Linked DNA regions of Oceanicoccus sp. KOV_DT_Chl. The protein of the gene in region 2 interacts with the protein of the main gene of each other region in a pairwise test. Links are inferred from orthologs where the notes say so. Each region holds a gene or a part of one and is shown on either strand. Other genes may lie near its edges.

Region 1 (9,137 bases), on a different replicon or contig from region 2:
ATTGACTGAACCATCATCATTTTCCGGATGTTCTTCGCGGACTTTTACCATCGTTATTATATTAATCCTTTTGGTAATGAATAGAAGACGCTAACCATCACCACTAACGTCCGTTAGTGCCGAGTCAAATACCCCCGTCGATAAGTAACGATCACCTCGATCGCAAATAATCGCAACTATCACCGCATTTTCAACCTCGGCTGATAACTGCAATGCTCCCGCAACTGCACCACCAGAAGACACACCACAAAATATGCCCTCTTCTGCAGCTAAACGTTTCATCGTTTGCTCAGCCAACTGCTGATCGATATCGATCACCCGGTCTACTCGTGTACTATCAAAAATACTCGGTAGATATTGTTCTGGCCAACGCCGAATACCCGGAATACTGGAGCCATCTTCTGGCTGCAAACCAATAATTTCAATAGCTGGATTTTGTTCTTTTAGATAGCGCGAAACCCCCATAATGGTACCGGTGGTACCCATAGAACTCACGAAATGAGTAATTCGCTGTTGCGATTGTTGCCAAATCTCTGGCCCTGTCGTTTCATAATGGGCTATGGGATTATCGGCATTTGCAAACTGATCCAGCACAATCCCTTTGCCTTCTGCTTGCATCGCCAGAGCCAAGTCTCTGGCCCCCTCCATACCTTGTTGCTGGGTGACTTCAATCAGCTGCGCACCATAAGCAGCCATTGCCAGCTTACGCTCTGTACTCATATGATTGGGCATAATCAGCAGCATTTTATAACCTTTAATCGCCGCGGCCATTGCCAGTGCTATACCGGTGTTACCACTGGTCGCTTCTATTAACGTATCGCCAGGTTTAATGTCACCACGCATTTCTGCACGGTTGATCATACTCAGCGCAGGCCGATCTTTAACAGATCCCGCAGGGTTATTGCCCTCAAGCTTTAGCAAGATGGTATTGGTGGAATCTCCTATCATTCGCTGTAAGCGAACTAGCGGGGTAGAACCTACATAATCTTCGATGGTTGGAAAGACCATAACAACTTAAAACCTATTACATTCAGTGTGAATTATTAAATATCGACGATGATACACTGGCAATTTGCAATGAACCAGCAAGCCCACTCAGGCAACTTATAATTCCACCTTTTATGACTACAATTAGTTCGCAGATCTAGCGAAATAGTTCCCGGCTTTTTAACGGTTTATCACCTAAATAGACTTTTAATAACTGCCGACAAAGCTGTTTCGCGATGCGGCGATTGTGTTCATCAAACTGACCACAAGCAATGCCCAATAAATCCTTCCCCAGATAAACTGTGCCTGGAACTTGCTGGGCTTCGCCGGCAGGCACGCGTACCAGCCCCTGACCAACTAATAGTTGATAATGGTCAACTGGATCAAGCTGCTGGCCGGATTCCGCATCAACGGTCAAATCCAGGCCGTAACCCATCTCCTCTAATAAACGAAATTCAAAGCGGCGTAAAATTAGATCGATAGCTTCATCTCGCTGCAAACTTTTTAGCGCCCACTCATAGAGCGTATAAATCTCACTATGCACGTCATAGGACTGCAATAAACGCGACAGTAATTCATTAATATAAAAACCACTATATAAACGCTCTGCATGCAAGGGCATAGACGCCCCTCGGCACTCAAGTGCAGTAATGGTTTTTAAATCGGTTTTACCGGTCCAGCTAATTATTAGTGGAATAAAAGGTTGAGTTGCAGCACGTTTTTGCTTGGCTGTTTTGGAACTGGAGCGAACACCTTTGACCACACCGCTAATACGGCCAAAATCAGCGGTAAGAAAATCAACAATTAAGCTACTGTCGCGAAAGTTGCGCGTATGGAGAATATAAGCGGGCTGAGCATCGACGCGCATAAACTCAGCACCGATCAGTCAAATAATCACTGGAGAGAAAATTATTCATCATAACCTAAACTACGTAGTGCACGCTCATCGTCAGACCAACCAGACTTCACTTTCACCCATAATTTAAGCATAACTTTACGTTCAAACATGTTTTCCATTTCCAGCCTCGCCTCTTGGCCAATTAAACGCAATCGACTACCTTTATCACCAATCACAATGCGTTTTTGCCCTTCACGCTCGACCAGAATTAACGCGTGGATATGTAAGCTTTTACCACTGTCTTTAAAATCTTCGATTTCAACCGTCATGGCATAGGGCAACTCTGCACCCAACTGTCGCATGATTTTCTCCCGCACCAACTCCGCCGCCATAAAACGCTGACTACGATCAGTGATTTGATCTTCAGGAAATAGATGGATCGATTCAGGTAAAAAATTATGAATCGCTTGCTCTAAAGGCTCCAGATTTGAACCGTTCAATGCAGAGACTGGAATGAGTTCTGCAAAATTCATTTTTTGGTTACAGGATTCTACAAAAGGCAGTAACATCGATTTATCTTTAATTTGATCGACTTTATTAATCACCAATATCACCGGACAATCCGCGTGCTTCACTTGACCTAACACCCATTCATCGGCGTCAGTCCACTGCCCACGTTCGACTACAAACACCACCACATCCACATCATTAATGGTTGAGCTGGCAGCGCGATTCATATAGCGGTTAATAGCCTTATCCGCATCTCCGCCCTGATGAATACCAGGCGTGTCGACAAATATTGTTTGACAGTCACCCTCGGTTTTAATCCCCATCACCCGGTGACGGGTAGTCTGCGGCTTGCGCGAGGTAATGCTGATTTTCTGGCCGAGAATATGATTCAGCAATGTGGATTTACCCACATTGGGGCGACCAACAATAGCAACGTAACCACAACGGGGTTGTTCTGTCATAAGTATGTCTTTTAGTTAAAATTAATCGAACGATTATAGCTGCAAGAAATCCAATGCGGCCTGCGCAGCAACCTGTTCGGCAACTTTGCGGCTTGAACCCGAGCCGGTGAAACTCTGCTGCAAATGCTCCACTTGGCATTCTACGTCAAACAGCTGCTGGTGATCACTACCCGTGGTAGCGCGTAATAAATACTTGGGTAATCCGCGGCCTTTTGATTGCAGCCATTCCTGCAATAAAGATTTTGCATCTCGATTGGATTGCTGCGGAGAAATAGCCAGTAGTCGTGACTGATACCATGTCAATACATGTTGCCGACAGCTATCCATACCACCATCAAGAAATATCGCACCAATTAAAGCCTCAACCGCATCAGCCAAAATTGACTCACGGCGATGGCCGCCACTTTTCAATTCGCCCGGACCTAAATTAAGGTAATCACCCAGCTCGAATTCTATGGCAATCTCAGCTAGTGTGGCACCTTTGACTAACTGCGCCCGCATCTGACTTAGTTCACCTTCACGACAGTCAGGAAACTTGTAAAACAGCGCTTCAGCCATAAGAAAGTTAACAATAGAGTCACCCAAAAACTCTAACCGCTCATTGTTGTTGGCGCCAATACTGCGGTGACTTAACGCCAATTCAACGAGGGATATATCATTAAACTGATAGCCTAATCGCCTCACTAACGTACGTATTTTAGTTGGATTCAGTGACACTCGTTTAGGCCAGCTTACTATCTTTTGTCAGCTTTGAATTCGAATAGTAAATCATCAAACTTTACTACTACATCAATGTTATACATCATCGGTAAACGCTGCTCATACCTAGCATCAATCTTGATAATACCTTTATCGTTCTTAATACCGATATCTCTGGCATTCACCCCTTCAATCATATTGATTTCAAAAAACTTTCCAATTTTTGACTTCATGGCCCCGGTGCTCATGCCTTTAAATTCGTCCTTATCAATGGCCGACTGAATCGAGCTACGAACCGTAGCGCCTTCAATATAAACCGGGATCAATTTAATGGCCACAGTAGCGGCAAAACCGATAATCAATAGAATAAATAATATGGCCAATAGTGATAGGCCGGTTTGACGATGGGGAGTATGCATTGTAGTGGTTGCTCCTGTTGCTGGCTTTGCACCAAGTTTAGTGCCAATCCGCATAATTGTCCTGTAATTATACGGACACTATTGTATTAAACCGTCACGACTAAAGCTGGGTAGCTGCCCAAACGACGGCCAGTGCATCCAGATAGCAAACGCTTTACCTACAATGCGCTGCTCAGGCACCTGGCCCCAAACACGACTATCACTGCTGTTATCGCGATTATCACCCATCATCCAGTAATGACCTGGCTTTACTGTAATAGAGAAGTCATCCTTGCGCAGCACGCGCTTATTTTTATGGGCCAAATGCTCAGCGCCTAACAGATTCTCAGAAAATAGTTCAACCTGCGGATTAATTGGTGGTAGCTCTGCTAAAAAAGTTTGCGTAACCGGCTTCCCGTTCACAGTCAACATTTTATCTTTATAGGTAACTTGATCGCCAGGCAAACCTATGACGCGCTTAATAAAATAAATATCTTTATGCGGAGGGAAAAACACCATCACATCGCCGCGCTGCGGCTCCCCCAACTCAACCACCTTAGTTCCCAGCACAGGTAAACGCAGGCCATAAGTAAATTTATTAACCAGAATATAATCACCTACCTGAAGAGTAGGCACCATCGATGCAGAAGGTATTTGAAAGGGCTCAACAATAAATGAGCGCAGTACCAATACTATGGCCAACACTGGGAAGAATGAGCGCGCATACTCGCCAACGATCAGATCCTGCTTGAGATAACTTTCCAGAGAGTCACGTTGCTCCTGAGTATATTTACCCAAGTACTCCACCAACGCCTTAGAACTGGCAAAAGCATTACGGCCTTTGCGAAACAACAGATTATCCAAACCGGTAATAACACCGGACAACAGCGTCAGTATCACTAATACAAACGCAAAATCGCCATCTTTCACTAAAATAACCGCAGCCGCCCAACCCAACCACATAAATGAGACTAAATAAAACATCCATTGATTGGAAGCCGGCATTGTCTCCAGCTGTAGCTGATCAACGGGCACTGGCTGCCCCTTGGTTACGAGCTTATCTACTTTGTTCTGTAATTCAGGACGAACCAGCTTTTCCTGTAAAAACCAAATGACAATAGAGGCTAGTGCCACTAATAATAAAATTGAATCAACCATAGAACCATTTAAACCTTTAACATTTATTTATTATAGTTAGTTGCTCGAGCTAGCTATCCATTTTCAATACTGCCAGAAATGCACTTTGCGGTATCTCAACACTACCCACTTGTTTCATTCGCTTCTTACCCGCTTTTTGCTTTTCCAGTAATTTTTTCTTGCGTGAGGCATCGCCGCCATAACATTTTGCAGTCACATTTTTGCGTAACGCTTTGACTGTTTGCCTTGCTACTATCTGACCACCAATCGCCGCCTGAATAGCGACATCGAACATCTGTCGGTGAATTAATTCTTTCATTTTTTCGGTCAGCGAACGCCCTTTGGATTGAGCGTGATCACGATGCACAATCATCGCCAATGCATCAACCCGATCACCATTAATTAATACATCTAAACGAACCAGATTAGCATTTTCAAAACGCTCAAAACTGTAATCCAAGGAAGCATAACCCCGGCTCACTGATTTCAATCTATCAAAGAAATCCATCACCACTTCATTCATGGGAATTTCAAAACGTAACGACACCTGACGGCCAAGGAATTGCATATCTTTTTGCACGCCGCGCTTTTCTATACACAGCGTTAGTACATTGCCGAGATATTCCTGAGGTACAAGAATACTGACCGCTGCAATCGGCTCGCGAATTTCATTAATTTCACCCGCTCCCGGTAAAGCAGAGGGGTTATCCACCATCAAAATATCGCCATTATTTTTTTCAATTTCATAAATGACTGTCGGGGCGGTAGTGATCAAGTCTAAATCATATTCACGCTCAAGACGCTCTTGAATGATTTCCATGTGCAACATACCAAGGAAACCAATACGGAAACCAAACCCTAAGGCATCTGAAGATTCGGGCTCATAAAACAAGGAAGCATCATTCAGGGTCAGCTTGGCCAAGGCGTCACGAAAATCTTCATAATCATCCGAGGATACGGTAAACATACCGGCGTAGACCTGAGGCTTTATAGTCTGAAACCCCGGCAATTGTTTTACATCAGGGGTTTTAGCATGGGTAATGGTATCGCCTACCGGCGCACCATGAATGTCTTTAATACCCGCTACCACAAACCCCACTTCTCCCGCTTTCAGAGAGCCTGTGACCAGTCGCTTGGGGGTAAATATGCCAATGCTTTCGGCGATATGAGCTTTGCCCTGCGACTTCATAATAATCTTGTCGCCTTTTTTGATCTCGCCATTTTTTACTCGAACCAGCGACACCACACCAAGATAATTATCAAACCATGAATCAATAATCAGCGCCTGCAAGTCGGCGGTCACATCACCTTGGGGAGGCGGAATCAGCTCAACCAGCTGCTCAAGCAACTCATCTACACCCATTCCGGATTTCGCACTGACAGGAATCGCATGGGAGGCGTCAAGGCCGATAATTTCTTCTATTTCGTGCTTCACCGTATCGGGGTCAGCCTGCGGTAAATCCATTTTGTTCAATACCGGTAGTACTTCAAGCCCTTGCTCTATCGCTGTATAACAGTTTGCAACTGATTGCGCCTCAACACCCTGCGCAGCATCTACCACTAGCAATGCCCCTTCACAGGCGGCCAGCGAACGTGAAACCTCGTAAGTAAAGTCAACGTGACCAGGGTATCAATGAAATTCAGCATGTAGATGTTGCCATCTTTGGCTTTATATTTCAGCGTGACACTTTGTGCTTTGATGGTGATACCACGCTCGCGCTCGATATCCATGGAATCTAACACCTGCGAGGCCATTTCGCGGGCGGTTAAGCCTCCGCAAATCTGAATAAACCGGTCGGCCAAGGTAGATTTACCGTGGTCAATATGGGCAATGATGGAAAAATTTCGAATTAAAGCTAAATCACTCACTTACAAATACTACCTAATGGGCCAAGCGCGCGATTTTACAGTAAAGCCCCTAGCGGCGCTATCCGCGAAATGCCATAAGTCCAAGGAAAATCGTTAATAAATGAAATACTTAGCTGGGATGAAGCTGTTGGTGAGCATGGTAGCCCGTTGCTGGCGCCAGACCGATTAAAACTGGCTGCATGGTGATATTGTTACGATTAAACTGGGCGTGAATTCTGACCATACCCACACCCATAGCAAAACCGCACAGGGCGCCGATAAAGGCCATAAAATCACCCGGCCACCATTGACCTATTACTGATGCTCCAGCCAACAATGTCACTAAAGGCAATAAATAAACCAATAGCGCTCCACTAACCAACACCTGCTCGGGTACGCTGATTTCGACCTGATCATCAATCGCAAAATCGGTCGCTACACGTTCACCGAGTAGCACACGGATATGGTGGCGCCTGCCATTACCAATTTTATTCATCATGCCGTGGCCGCAGCCCTTTTGCGCAGAGCACGTATTGCAGGTACTCTGACGAATCGTCTCTACCCACAAACAATCATTTTCAATAGCCACTACGCGGCCGTTTTCTCTCATCATGGCAGTTGTTAAATACACCGTTAGCCGTGGAATAAAGCTGAATGGTTATTGTTGAGTAACCAGAGCGACAGAGGTAGCAACCTGCTGCGCCGTCCTGGCAGGAATTTCACCAACAACCGTTACTCTATGAGGATGCCCCGCCAATAGCAAGGTTCTTGAATAGGCGGTAGTAGCACCGCGCTGTGCGCGCCCTTCTTGTTCGCTCTTGCTTGCAACCTCAAAAAAGACTGAAAATACCGTTAAGCCATCAGTAAATGTGGCCATATCAGAGGTTACACCCGCTGCACCGGTAACAGTGGCGGTAAAACCCTTTGGCAACCAATTCACCTGCCAACCTTCCAAAAGTCGTGATTTTGAAGCCTCTACTTCCATGTTAGGGGCCGCATGCTGAGGCTTAAAGCTATGACCAGCATCGGAAAAATACTCGATAGGCTTGGCCACCCCCACCGTTATATCAACATACTGAAAACGCTCCAACACTTGGCCTTTGCTGCCGATAAGTTCAGAACGCAGCATTAAGCCAGTTGCTTCATCCAAAGCGAGCCTATAGCCAAAACGGTGCTGATCTTTAGGGGTAACCAGTATTTGCACCGCGTTACGCCCGGCCACGCGCGTCTCACCAGTTATATCAAACCGATAAAGATCAGCAATACTGGACGCTTGCTTCGTTCCAGCACTTCCAGCCCCGCCTGAATGCTGGTAAAAACGCAGCAAATGATGACCGGTATGAATACAATTAACCTCATGACCCCGGCGGATAATTTCACGCTGATCGCCATCCAAATAATCGAGGCGCTCGTACTCTTCACCAGCTATCACCGCATGGGCCATGCGCAACGACTCCATCCGCTCGCCTTGCTGAAAACTGAGGGTGCCACTGTAATTTAACTCGCGAAAACTATGTGACATTTTGTCTAGCCAACCGACTGCGTTAATGGGCTGCATTGATTGCACATCGGCAGCCACGCTAACTCGAGGCAGCAAGAAACCCAGCACCAAAAACAACAGCACCAGCCGAAGCTGGTGAGTCGTTGATATTGATCGAATAACACTAGATGTAACACAGAAAGACATCAATCCTACCTATTGCCCTATTTCTTGGCTGCTGGCCCCTGAATATCGTAATTACTCAATCGAGCAAATGACGCCATTCCCTGACCATTGTTTAACACTGCGCGCTGGGTATGGCGCAACATCAGCTGATCAAGTCTTTTTTGCATTTCCAGATCAGCATCTGCCGCGACCACATCATTACTAGCAGCAGGGCTGGTTAACAATCCTGCACTAGGCAAACTCTGATTTTGGTATCCCGCGACACTACCTGATGCCTGCAAACTGCCAGTCCCTGACCCCTGTATAGCCACCGGATAAACCCGACTGGCAACGGCAGGCTGATCAGCTGCTGGTACGCCATTATTCAACCCGGGGTAATCGACCCTGAAGTTTGCACACCAATCACCACTGCGGCGGCGACTGAAGCTGCCACGGCAAAACCGGCAACTGGCTGCCACCAGGCTTTGCTGGCCGTTGACGAATGAGCTGGCTGCTCGCTGATCGCCATACTAACCTGCTTTGAAATGTCCATATGCCGAAATTGCCCATGCACATCCTCGCCATGCATAACATCTCTTGCTAAATGATAACGG
Region 2 (9,921 bases):
TTATCCACCAAACCCAGTTCAGGCCCTAGTAAGAAACCCAATGCAATCCCCAGTGCCAAAGCAATCAGGACTTGCAACCATAAGCGCCCTTTAACCCACCGCTCTAACCGATCAGTTAAATGGTGCAATGGGGGAGGTAAAAACGAGCATTACTAGACATACAGGCACCTTGCTTTAGTGGCAGGTTATTCCTTATCAGATGATCAAAAACTACCTCTTGATCTTAACATTCCCGACCAAGCCAGCGGTGATGCAATAGCTTGATCTATGACAAAGATATGCGAGTTCATACGCAGACCAATACCAGCACTTGAATCATTAAATAACTTTTCCTTGCTTGCTATTAATAATACTTGCCCTACCCTGATCTTTGCTGTAAATAGCTATTTTTTTAACCCCGAGTGCCTTGGGGTGCCCAACCGTCAGTTCGCTATTGATGTGCCAAGCATCACTCCACTCTACTGGATCTACGAATGTATAAGACACTTTTTGTAGTGGATGACGAAACCATCTCGCTTGAACAAGCATCGTTAAACGCGATTAGCTTTGAAACTTATCTGCGTGACTACCCGAAACTCAATGAGCCAAAGATTCGTGTCATTAACCTGTGCAATACCGAACGCTATTTAAGCCAGGGGTATTATTGTTCACTACTGGCAGAAGCCCGCCATCATCAAGCACTTCCCAGTATTAAAACTATTAATGCTTTGCGCACCTTTGCCAATAAAGGTGATGGCCTGTGGCTTAAAGGTAAAGAGTTACTGGTAGAAACTGACAACACGGAAATAGCAACCGTTAGCCATATCATGTGCATGGGTGAAGTTATTGATAGCCGCTATAAAAAACTGGCTAACCGGGTGTTCCAACAATATCCTGCACCCCTGTTAAAAATCAGTTTTGTAGCTGCCGCTTCCGGTGTTGCTGTTAATTTGGAGCGCTGTTCACTGCCAGAATTAAGCCAACAAGAGCAGGCCTTCTGTTTGGAGGTGCTACAAAAATATTCCCAATTACAGTGGCAAAAAAGCAGTGCCAGCAAGCAATATCGCTGGGACATGGCACTGTTAGTTAACCCCGAAGAAGCCGTACCACCCAGTGACAAATTGGCTATTGCACGTTTCATTAAAGCGGGAGAAAAATTAGGAATACGGGTACAGACTGTTACTGCTGCCGATTTACTGCATATCAATCAATTCGACGCGCTGTTTATTCGTGAAACTACAGCAATTGACCACCATACTTATCGTTTGGCATCAGAAGCTGAAGCCAATGGGCTCGTGGTACTTGATGACCCGGATTCCATTTTACGCTGTTGTAATAAAGTGTTTTTACACGACGCTTTTAACTATCAAAAGGTACCCAGCCTGACGACGTTGTTTATTAACGATAGTAGTGACGCCACCCTTGATACTCTGGAACAACAATTAGGCTATCCTGTCGTGCTTAAAATGCCTGAAGGCTCTTTTTCACGCGGTGTTTATAAAGCGGAAAACCGCGAAGTGTTATTTCAGACTCTACAGGACCTGTTAAAAGACTCGGCGCTAGTACTGGCACAGGAATTCTTGCGCACTGATTACGATTGGCGAGTGGGAGTACTTAATGGCCGGGCGATTTATGCCTGCCGTTACTATATGGCGCGTAACCACTGGCAAATTTACAACCATGACTCCAAGCGCTTCTTCTCTGGCGGTTTCGATACCCTGCCCACGTTTGAAGTTCCCAAAGCAGTATTGAATGCAGCGCTGAAATCTGCAGCCGTTGTTGGCAATGGTCTGTATGGCATCGATATCAAAGAAACTGATGGCAAGGCCTATGTATTGGAAGTCAATGACAACCCCAGTATTGACTGCGGGGTAGAGGATAAATATCTGGGCGAAGAATTGTATATGCAAATTATGTCTGAATTTTTGCGCCGACTGGAGTCCAGAGGCCGCTAGTATGCAGGCAAACACATTAAGCCAACCAGCAGCGTGGTTTCTGCAAGATTACCACGCCTGTCGGACAGATTTTTTACGCCGTTGTGACAATCAGCATTTGCCACATCAACAGCTACAATGGAATTTAACGCTTCCTGGAGAGACCAGTAGCTGGAGCAGCGACGCAATTTATTTTGGCAACCCTTCAGCCAATAAAGTACTGGTTATAATAAGTGGTACCCACGGTGTCGAAGGCTATTGTGGTAGCGCCTTGCAACGTTTTTTTCTGGCTGAGCTGGCAGCTCAAGGTACCCGGTTAGCGGAAGACAAAGCCGTCGTCATGTTGCACGCGTTAAACCCCTGGGGCATGGATCAAGCGCGTCGCTGCGATCATCAGGGTATTGATCTCAATCGCAATTTTATTGATTTCAACCAGACAGCTATCCCCCATCCTGACTATGAACACGTGTTAGCCTGTATGCAGCTGGACAGCATTTCTCGACGCCAGCAATTGCAACAGTTACAACAGCAATGGGGACAAAGCTATTTCGATAAAGTATTAAGCGGTGGTCAGTATCATATTAACTGGGCACCTTTTTATGGCGGCCAAAGCCCGGCGCACGCGCAAACAGTCATTAATGAATTAATTGCACAGTGGTCGTTAGCAGGTCGAGAATTACTGGTCATGGATTTACATACCGGTCTCGGCCCCTGGGGTTATGGCGAGCTGATATCCGACCACCCCAGTGGTAGCAACGGCAATCATTTCGCCAGGCAATTATTGGGACAGTCAGTCGCCGTAACCGCTGAGGGCGGTTCATTTTCAGTGCCTAAACAAGGGCTGTTAGATTACCGCTGGCATCAGCTAATGGAGGATAGCGGTTGTTTTTTAACCCTTGAATTCGGTAGCTACGGCACTGATGCACTGTTTGAAGTATTACTTGATGATCACGACTTATGGCGCCGAAAATGGCAATTGGAAGGCTCAGTGAGTAGTAATGAGCAGGCTAGTATCAGGCAACGGATGGTCGAACATTTCTGCCCGCAAGATCATTTATGGCAACAGTCAGTGCTAATGCGTGGCTGGCAATTATTTCATTATTTATTGGATAGCAATGTATGGCGTTAGCCGCCCCCATCGAACTTGATATTCGCGAAGCAGAACTGAGCGATGTAGATGCACTATTGGCAATTGAAGATCGCTGCTTTGACAGCGACAGGCTCACTCGTCGCAGCTTTCGACACTGGATTAAAGCCGAGCATGGCATTTTATTGGTAGCCCAGCAGCATCAAAAAATACTGGGTTATGGGCTGGTTTGGTGCCATCAAGGAACCCGGTTGGCGCGATTGTACTCGCTAGCGAGCTTACCCGAAGCACGCGGGCAAGGCGTTGCCCGACAATTATTATCAGCATTGGAAAAAGCCGCCGCTGAACAAGGACGATTATTTTTACGACTGGAAGTTGCCAAGCATAATGAGACGGCCATCGCCCTCTACCAAAATAATGGCTATCGAATTTTTGGCGAGTTTAGTGATTACTATGAAGATCACAGCGATGCCCTGCGCATGCAAAAAATTATTGCCCAGGTACAACAGGAAACCCTGCAATTACAGACGCCATGGTATTGTCAAACCACCAACTTCACTTGTGGCCCAGCTGCACTGATGATGGCCATGGCCAGCCTCGAACCAGAATTGCGAATGGATCAACAGCTGGAACTGGATATCTGGCGGCAAGCGACAAGTATTTTTATGACCTCCGGCCACGGCGGCTGTCACCCTTTTGGTTTAGCGCTAGCCGCTGGTGACAATAATTTTGAAACTGAAGTTTGGCTCAACACACATGACACGTTGTTTATTGATGGCGTGCGTAAACTCAACAAGAAAAATATTCTGGATGTAGTGCATCAACAATTTCTACAACGTACGGAAGCGCATCCAGCTATCAACATTCACTATGGCGACATCAACCAGCAACAAATTGCCGACTGGTTGCAACAAGGCTATGCCGTAGTGGTATTGATCAGCACCTATCAACTCGACGGTAAAAAAACGCCGCACTGGGTTACAGTAACCGGTATCGATGACCGCTGCCTATATGTCCACGACCCGGACCCTTCAGAAAAAAATCTGTTACCGATTGATTGCCAGTACTTGCCTATAGCCCGTGCCGACTTTGACAAAATGTCAGCTTTTGGGAGTAGCCGCTTGAGAACGGCTTTGGCAATAAAACCTCTGGAAGTTAACTAATGTATCTACGACCACAGTATTTAATGTGTAATTGGGGTGTTAACAGACTACCTGGAATGACAATAAAACGGGACGGGAGGAATTTGCTGTTGAGACTTTTTTAAAACACTGCGCTAACACATCACAAAAAAGATATCATTCCACCCAGTGAATAATATGTTCCTCATAGCCGTCAGGATGTACATACTCCTCGCTCAACGCACGCCCCTTAATCGACACACCCGTCTGATGCACCGTTTCAGGAGCACCCGAAATTAACGGATGCCAATCGGGCAATGGCTTTTTTTCTGCAACTAAACGATATGCGCAAGTAGATGGCAGCCAATGAAACTCTGCAACATCCTCTGGCCGTAGCCAAACACAGTTGGGGACCAACTCATTACGGCGCTGATACTCGGTGCAGCGGCAGTTATCATCCATATAGCGACAGACTACCTTGGTGTAATATACGTCGCCGGTATCTTCGTCTTCTAATTTATGCAGACAACATTTTGCGCAGCCGTCACATAAAGACTCCCATTCTTCAGAAGACATTTCTGCCAGAGTCTTTTGCTCCCAGAATACACGTTTAGCCATGGTTACATTTTACTGTTTTTTTCGTGGATGGCTCGCATGCTGGCGTCGGCCTGGGGTGGCATTTGCAGGAAGTAGCCTTCTGCGTCCAAGCCCGCTAACACCTTGGTAACATCCACCCTGGCCAATTTACGGGTGGGCTCTATTACCAACGTCATGGCCAATTCCGGCTTACCAAATTTTTTTAATAATACGGCGGGAACACGCTCCAAGTCTTCTTTTTTATCGACGTAGAGATACATACCTTCTTTTTTGGGGCTGCGGTAAATGGTACAAATCTTTTTCATGCTGTTCTCGACGTTTTTTTCAAACGTAACCAAGGGTGAACGATTAAGCTTCTCGCTGTAGCAAACTGAGCAAATCATCACCCACTACAGCCTTACGCCAACCACACAATGTTTCCGGTAAATGATAGCGCCCATCGTCAACACCCGAACGCAACAGAGCTTCGTAATCCCGTTTTTTTGCCAATAATTCTTCAGCCACTTGCAAATGTTCAGCCCTTGCCTGCACATGATTTTTTAATCGTTTTAGTATAGAGCCCGTTTCAGGGGGTAAGGGTTTGGGCAACGTCGCTGGTAGATCATTCTCATCCAAGGCCTGTGTTTGCTTAATAATCTGCAATAATTCATCGGCAGATCGGTGCAGTGTCTTTGAGCTAATATCACTGATCCGCGATAAACTTTTAAGATCGCCAGGTTGCACGCGAGCAATATCGTAGCAGCTGCTATCTTTTAATATCCGCCCCCGCGGTTTATCGCGCGCCCTTGCCTGCCCCTCGCGCCATGTGGTGACCGCTTGCAACACCGCAAGCTGTGATGACGACAACTTCCACACCGCTTTTACTTTTTATAATAATCTTCACTGTTATCCACTGCAGAAAATTTCTGCAACACGGTTGCGCATTCTTCCTGCAACCACGTCCAACGACCTTTTGCCGTTAAGGACTCCCGCAACCTTTCATACATCGTCGGTAAATACGCTACATCCAAGGCAGCATAATGAATCTGTGAAGCCGTTAGTGGTCGTTGTAACCAATTGGAGCGGGTCTCGCCTTTAGGCACATGAATTTGCAGCAACGCTTCCGTCATCCGCTGATAGCCTAAACTAAACCCCATCCATCCAGACCTGCGGCAATTTGAGTATCGACCAGTGGATTAGGAATAACACCGAACAAGCGATCAAACACTTCTAAATCTTCACTACAGGAATGCAGCACTTTAGTAATGTCTTTATTTTCTAACAGCGCGCTAAAGGGGCTGAAATCATCAATCGATAATGGGTCAATTAAAAAACAGCCAGTGCCATCTGAAACCTGCACCAAAGCACCAATGGGATAAAACGTATCGGTACGAATAAATTCTGTATCCAGTGCCAACACTGGTGCCTTGGCCCACTGTTGACAAAAACGTGCCAAATCTGTGTTGTTATCAATATAAACCGGGTGTTCAATTTGGTGCTGGCTGATATCCGTCATTATTAATCCACGACCCTACGGCCGGCTAGGGCATGGGCCAGTGTACCGGCATCCACATATTCCAATTCACCACCCAGCGGTACTCCGTGAGCAATACGTGACACTTTAATATTTAAGGCTTTGACTTGCTCTGTGATATAAAAAGCAGTGGCCTCGCCTTCTACGGTTGGGTTGGTGGCCAGGATAACTTCGTCAATTTTTTCCTGACGAAGGCGCAGCAACAAATCACTGACTCCGATCTCGGCGGGGCCAATACCATCTATTGGTGATAAATGCCCCATTAATACAAAATATAAACCGCGATAAATGCCGGACTGCTCAAAGGCAAAAACATCAGCCGGGGTTTCAACTACACAGATTGTAGATTGATCGCGCTTGGGGTCTTCACACAAAGAACAGCGCAATTGCTCGGTTAAGGTGCGACAATTTTCACAACGGGTGACACCGGTCATCGATTGCTCTAATTTTTTCGCTAATTTAAAACCGCCCTCACGGTCTCGCTCTAATAAATGAAAGGCCATGCGCTGAGCAGATTTTGGGCCTACTCCGGGCAAACAGCGAAGCGCGTCAACTAACTGGTCTATTAAGGGGCTAAATGCCATAGGACTTCTGTTCTTTGGTTGATTTTATAAAACATAATTTGCTGACTATTATAAAAAAGACTTAACTAAAGGGCATTTTAAATCCTGATAAATCCATACCGCCCGCCAGCCCGGACATGGCATCGCGATTAGTGGCTTCAACTTTACGCACCGCATCATTAACCGCAGCGGCCAACAAGTCTTCCAGTACTTCTTTATCTTCCGTTAACAAGCTGTCATCAATACTGACACGACGAACATCATGACGGCCATTCATCACAATTTTAACAAGGCCGGCACCAGCCTCTCCCTGCACTTCTTTTCCTGCCAGGTCTTCCTGTGCCTGCTGCATTTTCTCTTGCATCTGCTGCGCTTGCTTCATTAAATCATTAATGTTCATACATACCTCTTGGCTCCACGCTTGAGTTCCGTTTTAAATCGGTTCTACCGACTGCTCATCTAACTCTGCACCAAATTGATTAATTAATACTTGTATATTGGGATCATTTTGTAAACTGACTAAAGCTTGCTGTCTACGCTCCGCTTTCAGCCGCTCCTTTAAAATTGAAGGTGTTTCTACTGCCACCACACCCACGGTGATAGTCAATTTAATCGGCGCATTCAATGTCACCGCTAAATGCGACTCTATGCGATTACTGTAGCTTTCATTGAAGAGTGTCGCGTTATTTTCATCCAATAAAAGATGCACATGATCGCCGTCAATTTTTTGCAACACACAGTGGGAGGCGATATTGCCAACTACGCCACCAAAACCTAATTGCTCGAAGGCATGACTCCAGTTCTCCGGGGTCAGGTTTTGTAGTGATATTGACTCGGGTAAATCGGACTTAGGCTGCTGAGCAATCGCGATTGCCGCTGGTACTTCAACAGCAACTTGCAACTCAGCTCTAGCAGGCTTAGCCGCTACAACAGTTTCTGTAACTGCCGCCACTGTGGCTATCGCCGGTGCGGGTGCAGCTGCGGGCACTACCGACTCAGGTTCAGCTTCTACAACAGCTGGAGTAATGGCCGCAGGCGGTAGCGGCGCTTCAGACTTTTTTGTAGGTTGCGGCGCCTCCGAAGACACCGGGGGCTGACTGAGATCACTGTTTTGAATGCTTACTTGTGGCAGCTCAGGAATACCCGCCGGCTTAAACGCCAGCATCCGTAGCAACACCATTTCAAATCCACTACGCGGATCCGGTGCCAGCGGTAAATCACGCCGGCCATTTATTCCCAATTGATAAAATAACTGTACATCTTCTGCCGCCAATCGCGCTGCTAACTGCATCACCTGCTCACGGTCACCAAAGCTGTTGTCCGTTGCATCCGGTACCGCTTGCGCAATCGCAACTCTATGCAACAAAGTCAACAACTCTTCCAGCGCCGAACCGTAATCCGGCGCATGTTCTGACAAGCGCGCCACGGCCGCAAGTATTTGCGCACCATCCAGTGACGCCAGCGCTTCGAGAATATCGTATACCGCTGTTTGGTCGATGCTGCCAAGCATATTGCGAACATCGGCCTCCTGCAATTTACCGGAACCAAAGGAGATAGCCTGATCAGCCAAGCTCATGGCATCACGCATACTGCCATCGGCAGCACGGCCTAATAGCCATAAAGCCGGGTCATCAAAACCAACCATTTCCTGTTCAAGCACATATTGCAAATGGCCGACAATGCGTTCGGGGCTCATATTTTTTAAATTAAACTGCAGACAACGGGACAAAATAGTCGCGGGTAATTTCTGGGGATCTGTAGTCGCCAGCAAAAACTTCACATGGGGCGGTGGTTCTTCCAGGGTTTTTAACAAGGCATTAAAACTGTGAGTCGAAAGCATATGAACTTCATCGATCAGGTACACCTTATAGCGCCCAACTGTTGGCGCGTATTGCACATTTTCCAACAACTCGCGAGTGTCTTCGACTTTGGTGCGGGAGGCCGCATCCACTTCAATCAAATCAATAAAGCGGCCTTCATTAATAGACGCACATGCCCCGCATTGGCCGCAGGGCTCAGAGCTGACACCGGCTTCGCAGTTTAAACACTTGGCCAAAATTCGAGCGATGGTGGTTTTGCCCACACCACGGGTGCCTGTGAATAGATACGCATGGTGCAGTCGATTATGATCCAGCGCGTTTATTAGCGCCTTCAACACATGCTCCTGCCCCACCATTTCACGAAAGGTTTTTGGCCGCCATTTGCGCGCCAGTACCTGATAACTCATGCACTTCACCGACTATTAATCCAGCCTCGAAGGATACACCAGCACAGCCGATACATAAACGTCTAGCTCAGAAGAATTGTTAGAAAGACAAAGACTTAGCGACGATAAATACCAGATTTACCCTAGCTAAAACCCGCAAAGCTACCTGCAGCAGTATAGTCAAATAACCCCTGTGGGAAATAGCGGGCTGACTTACTGTAAACCGCGATAAAACACCTGCCCACCCAACTGAATATTAAAACATTCAAACAACCTGACAATTCCTTAATATTGGTGAACTAAGAGGCACTGCCGCTGTCCCAGTGTTAACTTTAGTAAAAGCTGCAAAATCAATTACTTGCTACCGATGCTAGATCTTGCTTTTACTACTTAGTTAGCTATGATGGTGCCAACATAACATGCAGATTAACCCCTACGGAGAAAACTATGCGTGACAATCCAGTTTTTGCTAACAGCCAATCAGCTGATTCAGCATTAGCCACCAATAAAGTCCTTCGCAACACCTATATGATGCTATCGATGACATTGCTAGTCAGCGCTATCACCGCTGGACTTTCAATGGCAATGAATCTGGGCTTCGGTGCCGGCATGGTCATGATGATCGCCGCCATTGTGTTAATTTGGTTTGTATTACCCCGCACAGCTAACACCACAAAAGGTGTTTATGTCGTATTTGCTTTTACTGCGTTGATGGGTGCCGCTTTAGGGCCAACCCTGAACCACTATCTGGCCATGGCCAATGGCGGCAACATTGTAATGCAAGCCCTGGGTGGAACCGCCTTGGTATTTTTCACCCTGTCAGGCTATGTATTAACAACCCGTAAAGATTTCAGCTTTATGGGTGGCTTCCTGATGACAGGATTGGTAGTTCTGGTGCTGGTTGCATTAGTGCTAATGGTT

The links.
Region 1: the proteins of recR (region 2) and recO interact in binary tests that used the Escherichia coli proteins (3 or more experiments, as listed by UniProt). The link is inferred for Oceanicoccus sp. KOV_DT_Chl from one-to-one orthologs.

What each region holds. Positions count from the first base shown.
Region 1 is NZ_FQLF01000004.1:1,539-10,675, reverse strand. What follows is about bases 1-2,988. They hold recO (DNA repair protein RecO), read right to left. Parts: upstream 1,856-2,988; coding sequence 1,145-1,855; downstream 1-1,144. Other genes in these bases: rnc (ribonuclease III), read right to left, coding at 2,830-2,988; era (GTPase Era), read right to left, coding at 1,897-2,796; cysM (cysteine synthase CysM), read right to left, coding at 91-1,008; relA (GTP diphosphokinase), read right to left, coding at 1-51. Also shown: more of rnc, read right to left, coding at 2,989-3,513; UNITIG_RS15490 (DUF4845 domain-containing protein), read right to left, coding at 3,531-3,914; lepB (signal peptidase I), read right to left, coding at 3,993-4,856; UNITIG_RS15475 (SoxR reducing system RseC family protein), read right to left, coding at 7,009-7,491; UNITIG_RS15470 (MucB/RseB C-terminal domain-containing protein), read right to left, coding at 7,537-8,565; UNITIG_RS15465 (hypothetical protein), read right to left, coding at 8,583-8,912; UNITIG_RS15460 (sigma-E factor negative regulatory protein), read right to left, coding at 8,909-9,137. UniProt on the Escherichia coli protein: Involved in DNA repair and RecF pathway recombination.
Region 2 is NZ_FQLF01000001.1:753,638-763,558, reverse strand. Bases 5,016-7,894 are described here. They hold recR (recombination mediator RecR), read right to left. Parts: upstream 6,816-7,894; coding sequence 6,216-6,815; downstream 5,016-6,215. Other genes in these bases: dnaX (DNA polymerase III subunit gamma/tau), read right to left, coding at 7,228-7,894; UNITIG_RS03485 (YbaB/EbfC family nucleoid-associated protein), read right to left, coding at 6,877-7,194; UNITIG_RS24895 (ribonuclease D), read right to left, coding at 5,839-6,213; UNITIG_RS24900 (hypothetical protein), read right to left, coding at 5,579-5,854; UNITIG_RS24005 (HRDC domain-containing protein), read right to left, coding at 5,067-5,564. In the rest of the region: UNITIG_RS03525 (dicarboxylate/amino acid:cation symporter), read right to left, coding at 1-77; UNITIG_RS03520 (RimK family protein), read left to right, coding at 474-1,934; UNITIG_RS03515 (DUF2817 domain-containing protein), read left to right, coding at 1,936-3,042; UNITIG_RS03510 (GNAT family N-acetyltransferase/peptidase C39 family protein), read left to right, coding at 3,033-4,163; UNITIG_RS03505 (YcgN family cysteine cluster protein), read right to left, coding at 4,299-4,739; more of UNITIG_RS03500, read right to left, coding at 4,742-5,015; more of dnaX, read right to left, coding at 7,895-9,021; UNITIG_RS03475 (Bax inhibitor-1/YccA family protein), read left to right, coding at 9,448-9,921. UniProt on the Escherichia coli protein: May play a role in DNA repair. It seems to be involved in an RecBC-independent recombinational process of DNA repair. It may act with RecF and RecO.